2 regions of the Streptomyces sp. CNT372 genome follow, and region 2 is predicted to be linked to the other one. Evidence: riboswitches for the same ligand, from Rfam matches in the RefSeq annotation. Region 2 holds a riboswitch; the other holds the start of a gene.
The links. Region 2 has a riboswitch for glycine ahead of gcvT (glycine cleavage system aminomethyltransferase GcvT). Riboswitches for the same ligand answer to the same signal wherever they lie in the genome.
Positions count from the first base shown of each region.

Region 1: it holds a riboswitch for glycine, as region 2 does, so the genes downstream of both, gcvP (aminomethyl-transferring glycine dehydrogenase) here and gcvT (glycine cleavage system aminomethyltransferase GcvT) in region 2, are expected to answer to the same signal.

Region 1 covers NZ_KB897791.1:9,376-13,346, forward strand. Annotated here, with positions in the region: partial or broken gene C593_RS30515 (DNA polymerase IV) at 1-1,249, shown strand, start outside; gene C593_RS0125655 (PRC-barrel domain-containing protein) at 1,165-1,542, opposite strand; glycine riboswitch at 1,652-1,751, shown strand; gene gcvP (aminomethyl-transferring glycine dehydrogenase) at 1,932-3,971, shown strand, end outside.
Region 2 covers NZ_KB897776.1:84,213-88,183, reverse strand. Annotated here, with positions in the region: gene glyA (serine hydroxymethyltransferase) at 1-1,045, opposite strand, end outside; gene gcvH (glycine cleavage system protein GcvH) at 1,057-1,434, opposite strand; gene gcvT (glycine cleavage system aminomethyltransferase GcvT) at 1,538-2,653, opposite strand; glycine riboswitch at 2,818-2,913, opposite strand; partial or broken gene C593_RS0100345 (AAA family ATPase) at 3,144-3,806, shown strand.

The DNA.
Region 1 (3,971 bases), on a different contig from region 2:
TACCGCGCGGTCAGCGACCGGGTGATGGAACTCCTCGGGCGTCTGTCGCCGCTGGTCGAGCCGCTCAGCCTCGACGAGGCCTTCGTCGACCTGGAGGCCGGGGGCACGCCCGCCACCCCGGCCGCCGCACGCGCGGCGGGCATCCGGCTGCGCGAGGACATCCGCACCGCGACGGGACTGACCGGCTCGGTCGGACTGGCCGGCTCGAAGATGCTCGCCAAGATCGCCTCCGAGCAGGCCAAGCCCGACGGTCTGGTGCTGATGGAGCCCGGGACCGAACGGGACCGCCTCGCGCCGATGAGCGTCCGGGTGCTGCCCGGGGTCGGCCCGGCCACCGGGGAGCATCTGCGGCGGGCCGGGATGACGACCGTGGCACACCTCGCCGAGGCCGGGGAGGACGAGCTCGTGCGGCTGCTCGGCCGGGCGCACGGGACCGCGCTGTACCGGATGGCCCTCGGGCACGACGACCGGCCCGTGGTCGCCGAGCGGGACGCCAAGTCGGTCTCCGTGGAGGACACCTTCGACACCGATCTCCACGACCGGGTACGGGTGCGCACCGAGGTCGGCCGGCTCGCCGAGCGGTGCGTCCAGCGGCTGCGGGCGGGCGGCCACTCCGGGCGCACCATCGTGCTCAAGGTCCGCCGCTACGACTTCTCCACCCTGACCCGCTCCGAGACCCTGCGCGGCCCGACCGACGACCCCGCGGTGGTGCGGGAGGCGGCCGGGCGGCTGCTGGATTCGGTGGACACCACGGGAGGGGTGCGGCTGCTCGGCGTCGGGGTCACGGGGCTCGCCGACTACACCCAGGAGGACCTGTTCGCCCAGGCTGCCACCGCCGCCGCGGCCGGTGAAGCCGCCGCACCGGAGCCTGCGGGGGAGGCGGAGACGCCCGCGGCGGACGCCGAGGGGCCGGGGCCCCGGGCGGAGGCCGCCGCGGAACCGCACCCCGTACGCCACTGGTCGGCCGGGCAGGACGTCCGGCACGTCGTGTACGGGCCCGGCTGGGTGCAGGGGAGCGGCGTCGGCCGGGTCACCGTCCGCTTCGAACAGCCCGGCTCGCCGCCCGGCAGGGTGCGCACCTTCCGGGTGGACGACGAGGACCTGACCCCGTCCGAACCGCTGCCGCTGGTGGGCGCGGACGGGCCCGAGGGGTGCCGCGGCGGGTCAGTCCTCCTGGCCGGCGACCCGGCCGAAGGACCTGTCGCCGGAGGCGGGTGAGGGGGGCGGGGCGGCCAGATCGAGCCCGTAGTGGTGGTAGAGCTGGAGCTCCTGCTCGGGAGAGAGGTGCCGTCCCACCCTGAAGTCCGGGGCGTCCTTGATCAGGGAGCGCTCGAAGGGGACATGGAGCGCGTTGTCCACGATCTCGCTCGGTTCCAGGGGGACGAACGCGTCCCTGCTGAAGAGGCCCGTGCGGACGGCGGCCCACTCGGGGACGCCGGTGGCGTCGTCCAGGTACACCTCGTCGACGGTGCCGATCTTGTTGCCGTCGCGGTCGAACGCCTTGCGGCCGATCAGGCTGCGCGGATCGATGTCGGTCTGCACGGTCCCTCCAGTGGTCGCAACTGCTCTCCTGTCACTACGAAAGGCCACATCCCGGGTGTCGGCCACTCGGGGGACCCGCGGGCGGCGCTGGTACCCTGGCAGCGGCTGTTGACCCCGCGCGGGAGAGTCCACCGGCGAAACACCGCCGGCGGCGCCGAAGGAGCAAATCCTCCCCGGAATCTCTCAGGCCCCTGTACCGCGCGGACGAGGTCACTCTGGAAAGCAGAGCGGGCGTCGGACGGCATCCGCTCTCACCGACGGTGAAAGCCGGAGCACGTTCCGCGTGCCCCGGTGAAGCTCTCAGGTCGAGATGACAGAGGGGGAGGCCGTCCGGGCATCCGCGTCGCGATGCCCCTCGCAGGTCGTTACCAGACCAGGAGGCCTCCCACATGACCGTCAACCGCATCCCGCTGTCGGAGCTCGAGCGCGGTACCCCGTTCGAGCGGCGCCACATCGGGCCCGACGCCGCCGCGCAGGCCAAGATGCTGGCGCAGGTGGGCTTCGGCTCCCTCGACGAGCTGACCGGCGCCGCGGTACCGGACGTGATCAAGAGCGCCGAGGCGCTCGATCTTCCCGAGGCGCGCAGCGAGGCCGAGGTCCTTGCCGAACTGCGCGAACTCGCCGAACGCAACCGCGTCCTCGCGCCCATGATCGGCCTCGGCTACTACGGCACCTTCACCCCGCCGGTCATCCTGCGGAACGTCATGGAGAACCCCGCCTGGTACACCGCGTACACGCCGTACCAGCCGGAGATCTCGCAGGGCCGGCTGGAGGCGCTGCTCAACTTCCAGACCGTCGTCGCCGACCTCACCGGGCTGCCCACCTCCGGCGCGTCCCTGCTGGACGAGGGCACCGCCGCCGCCGAGGCCATGGCCCTCGCCCGGCGCGTGGGCAAGGTCAAGAAGGGCGTCTTCCTCGTCGACGCCGACACCCTGCCGCAGACGATCGCCGTGATCGAGACGCGCGCCGAGCCCACCGGGGTCGAGGTCGTCGTCGCCGACCTGTCCGAGGGCATCCCCGCCGAGATCGCCGAGCGCGGTGTCTTCGGCGTGCTCCTCCAGTACCCGGGCGCCTCCGGCGCGGTGCGGGACCTCAAGCCGCTCGTCGACCGGGCCCACGAGCTGGGCGCGGTCGTCACCGTCGCCGCCGACCTGCTGGCCCTCACCCTGCTCACCCCGCCCGGCGAGCTGGGCGCGGACATCGCCGTCGGCACCACCCAGCGCTTCGGCGTCCCCATGGGCTTCGGCGGCCCGCACGCCGGCTTCATGGCCGTGCGCGACACCTACGCCCGCTCCCTCCCCGGCCGCCTGGTCGGCGTCTCCGTGGACGCGGACGGCAACAAGGCGTACCGCCTCGCGCTCCAGACCCGTGAGCAGCACATCCGCCGCGAGAAGGCCACCAGCAACATCTGCACCGCGCAGGTCCTGCTCGCCGTGATGGCCGGCATGTACGCGGTCTACCACGGCCCGGAGGGCCTGCGGGCCGTGGCCGAGCGCACCCACCGCTACGCGACCGTCCTCGCGGACGGCCTGCGGGCGGGCGGTGTCGAGGTCGTCCACGACAGCTTCTTCGACACGATCACCCTGCGGGTGCCGGGCCGGGCCGACGACGTGGTCGCCGCCGCCCGCGAGAACGGCGTCAACCTGCGCCGGGTCGACGCCGACCACGTCTCCGCCGCCTGCGACGAGACCACCGGCCGGGCGCAGCTCGCCGCCGTGTGGGCCGCCTTCGGCGTGGAGGCCGACGCGGAGGCCCTGGACGCCGCCGGAGCCGACGCGCTGCCCGCGTCCCTGCGGCGCACCGACGACTACCTGACCCATCCGGTCTTCCACCAGTACCGCTCCGAGACCGCGATGCTGCGCTACCTGCGCCGGCTCGCCGACCGGGACTACGCGCTGGACCGGGGCATGATCCCGCTCGGCTCCTGCACCATGAAGCTGAACGCGACCACCGAGATGGAGCCGGTCACCTGGCCCGAGTTCGGCCAGATGCACCCCTTCGCCCCGGTCGAGCAGGCGGGCGGCTACCTCACGCTCATCACCGAGCTGGAGGAGCGCCTCGCCGAGGTCACCGGCTACGACAAGGTCTCCATCCAGCCGAACGCCGGCTCCCAGGGCGAGCTGGCCGGTCTGCTCGCGGTCCGCGCCTACCACCGGGCCAACGGCGACGAGCAGCGCACGGTCTGCCTGATCCCCTCCTCCGCGCACGGCACCAACGCCGCCAGCGCCGTGATGGCCGGGATGAAGGTCGTGGTCGTCAAGACGTCCGACGACGGCGAGATCGACGTCGAGGACCTGCGGGCCAAGATCGAGCAGTACCGCGACGAGCTGTCCGTGCTGATGATCACCTACCCGTCCACGCACGGCGTGTTCGAGGAGCACGTCGCCGACATCTGCGCCCAGGTGCACGACGCCGGCGGCCAGGTCTAC
Region 2 (3,971 bases):
GGTTGACCGTGATGCCGACCTCGTGGAGGCGGTCCTCGGCCTGCTGGCCGTCCAGCTCCGAGTTGCGCAGGTCCACCAGGACCAGGTGCACGTCGGTGCCCCCGGACAGCACGGAGACGCCGTGCTCGCCGACGTCCGCCTGGACCAGGCGCTCGGCCAGGATGCGGGCGCCGTCCAGGGTGCGCTGCTGGCGCTCCTTGAAGTCGTCCGAGGCGGCGACCTTGAAGGAGACCGCCTTGGCCGCGATCACGTGCTCCAGCGGGCCGCCCTGCTGACCGGGGAAGACCGCCGAGTTGATCTTCTTGGCGAGTTCGGCCGTCGACAGGATCACACCGCCGCGGGGGCCGCCCAGGGTCTTGTGGGTGGTCGTGGTCACGACATGGGCGTGCGGCACCGGGTTCGGGTGCAGGCCCGCCGCGACCAGGCCCGCGAAGTGGGCCATGTCGACCATGAGGAACGCGCCGACCTCGTCCGCGATCCGGCGGAAGGCGGCGAAGTCCAGCTGCCGCGGGTACGCGGACCAGCCGGCGACGATCAGCTTCGGCTTGGACTCCTTGGCGAGCCGCTCGACCTCGGCCATGTCGACCTGTCCGGTGGCGTCGTCCACGTGGTAGGCGACCACGTTGTAGAGCTTGCCGGAGAAGTTGATCTTCATGCCGTGGGTCAGGTGACCACCGTGGGCCAGGTTCAGGCCCATGATCGTGTCGCCCGGCTTCAGCAACGCGAACATCGCGGCCGCGTTGGCCTGCGCGCCCGAGTGGGGCTGCACGTTCGCGTGCTCGGCGCCGAAGAGCTCCTTGATGCGGTCGATCGCGATCTGCTCGACCACGTCGACGTGCTCGCAGCCGCCGTAGTAGCGGCGGCCCGGGTAGCCCTCGGCGTACTTGTTGGTGAGGACGGAGCCCTGCGCCTCCATGACCGCGACCGGAGCGAAGTTCTCCGAGGCGATCATCTCGAGGGTGGACTGCTGACGGTGGAGCTCGGCATCGACGGCGGCGGCGACGTCCGGGTCCAGCTCGTGGAGAGGGGTGTTCAGAAGCGACATAGGGAAGATCCTCAGTTGCCGGAGAACTCGGTGTACTCGTCCGCGGAGAGCAGGTCCTTCGGCTCCTCGCTGACGCGCACCTTGAAGAGCCACCCGCCCTCGAACGGGGCGGTGTTCACCAGGGACGGGTCGTCCACCACGGCCTGGTTCGCCTCGACGACCTCACCCGAGACCGGGGAGTACAGATCGCTGACCGACTTGGTCGACTCCAGCTCGCCGCAGGTCTCGCCCGCGGTCACCGTGTCACCGACCTCCGGGAGCTGCGCGTAGACGACGTCGCCGAGCGCGTTGGCCGCGAACTCGGTGATGCCGACCGTCGACACGCCGTCCTCGGCGGCCGACAGCCACTCGTGCTCCTTGCTGAAGCGAAGCTGCTGGGGGTTGCTCATGACCAGAATTCTCCTGTACGCGGGGGAGTGGTGGTGAACGGGAGGGGAGTGCGGGCGATCACGTCGGGTGCGTACCGGTCCTGTCCGGCACGCGCGGCTGCGGTCACTTCCGGCGCTTGTAGAACGGCAGCGCCACGACCTCGTACGGCTCATGGGTACCGCGGATGTCGACGCCCACGCCCCCCGTGCCCGGTCCGGCGTGCGCGGCGTCCACGTACGCCATGGCGATCGGCTTGCCCAGGGTGGGGCTCGGGGCGCCGGAGGTGACCTCGCCGACCACCTCGCCGCCCGCGACGACGGACATCCCGGCGCGCGGCACCCGGCGGCCCTCGGCGACCAGTCCGACCAGCTTGCGCGGCGGCGCGGCCTCGGCCCGCTCGGCGGCCTTCTCCAGCGCGGCGCGGCCCACGAAGTCACCGGGCTTCTCGAACTTCACGACCCGGCCGAGGCCGGCGTCGAACGGCGTCAGCGCGGTGGTCAGCTCGTGCCCGTACAGCGGCATGCCCGCCTCCAGGCGCAGGGTGTCGCGGCAGGAGAGGCCGCAGGGGATCAGGCCCGCGTCCCGGCCGGCCTCGGTGAGGGCCCCCCACAGCTTCTCGGCGTGCTGCGGGTCGACGAAGAGCTCGAAGCCGTCCTCGCCCGTGTAGCCGGTCCGCGCGATCATCGCCGGGACACCGGCGACCGTGCCCGGCAGGCCCGCGTAGTACTTCAGACCGTCCAGGTCGGCGTCGGTGAGGGAGGCCAGGATGCCGGGGGACTCGGGGCCCTGGATCGCGAGGAGCGCGTAGGCGTCCCGGTCGTCGCGGACCACCGCGTCGAAGCCGGCGGCCCGCTCGGTCAGGGCGTCCAGCACGATCTGGGCGTTGCCCGCGTTGGCGACGACCATGTACTCGGTCTCGCCGGTGCGGTAGACGATCAGGTCGTCGACGATGCCGCCGTCCTCACGGCAGATCATCGTGTAGCGGGCGCGGCCGGGGCCCACGGTGGAGATGTTGCCGACCAGGGCGAAGTCCAGCAGGTCCACGGCCTGGGGGCCGAAGACGGTGATCTCGCCCATGTGGGAGAGGTCGAAGAGGCCGGCCCTGGTGCGCACGGCGGTGTGCTCGTCCCGCTCGCTGGCGTAGCGCAGCGGCATGTCCCAGCCGGCGAAGTCGGTCATGGTCGCGCCCAGCGAGCGATGCAGGGCATCGAGCGCGGTGCGGCGAGGCGAAGTGCTCATAGGTGAAGCTCCCAGGGCATGACGGCGAGGACGATCCTCCCCATCTGTCATCGGAACCTGAGAGGTTCGCCACGACCCCGCGTACGGATGGTCGTCCGTATCCGGGCGGTCGTGACTTGCACCTTGGGTGGAGCCGCCGACGCGGCCCGCTTTTCAGATCTGCCTCATCGCACGCGGTACGGGGCCTGAGAGATTCAAGGGAGGAACTTGCTCCTTCGGCACCCGGGCACAGATGGCCGGGACTCTCCCGCGCGGATTCAAGCGGCCGGTATGCAGTTGGCGCGCACATCATTGCACGCATCGGGGAAGAGTGGGGGCGTGCGGTGCCACGGATCCGGCCCGGGGTGCCCGGCCGGCGCTCCGGGGGCTTCCCGGGGGCCCGGATGAGGCGCACCGTGGCGAAACCGGCGGAATCGCATTACCAGTTCTTTACACTGCGTGAGCAAGCTTGTTGGGCAGGGATGTCACGACCCGGATGAGGGGGAGGGTGATGACGTTGCAGCAGTCCCGTGCATACGCCGCGGCCGCGGGGGTGCCGGCGGGCCGCCGCCCGGACCTGACCGTGCCCGGAGCGGCCGGGGTGCGGGCGCCCGTCCTGCGCGACCTGCGGGAGCGGCCGGGCCGCGTCCCGCGCGTCCTGGAGTTCGCCGCGGGGGACCTCGTCGTCGTCTCCGGCCTGCCCGGCAGCGGCAAGTCGACGCTCATCGGCCGGACCGCGCCCGGCCGGGCGATCGACTCCCAGGACACCCGCGACCGCTGGGACGCACGGATGCCCCGCCGCCTGCCGTACGCGGTCTACCGCCCGCTCGTCCGCCTCGCGCACTACGCGGGGCTGCTGCGCTCCCTGCGCTCCGGGGAGAGCGTGGTCGTCCACGACTGCGGCACCCAGGCGTGGGTGCGCCGGTGGCTGGCCCGGGAGGCGGCCGGGCGGGGGAGAGCCCTGCACCTGGTCCTTCTCGACGTGCCGCCCCGCGTCGCCCGTGACGGCCAGCGCGAACGCGGCCGGGGCGTCTCCGGGTACGCCTTCGCCCGGCACCGGCGGGCGGTGGCCCGGCTGATCGCCGACGCGGAGGCCCGGCGGGGGCCCGCGGGCTGCGCCTCGGTGGTCCTGCTGGACCGGGCGGCGGCGTCGGGGCTGCGTGCGCTGACCTTCACGGCGGGCGCGCCCGCTCCGGAGGCGCCGGCCGCCCCGCCGACCGCGCCGGTGCTCACCGAGGCCCCGGTCACACCTCCGGCCCCGGTCACGCCTCCGGCGCCGGTCACACCTCCGGCCCCGGCTGCCTGAGGAGACGGCTCCCGGCCGGGCCCGGCCGGGAGC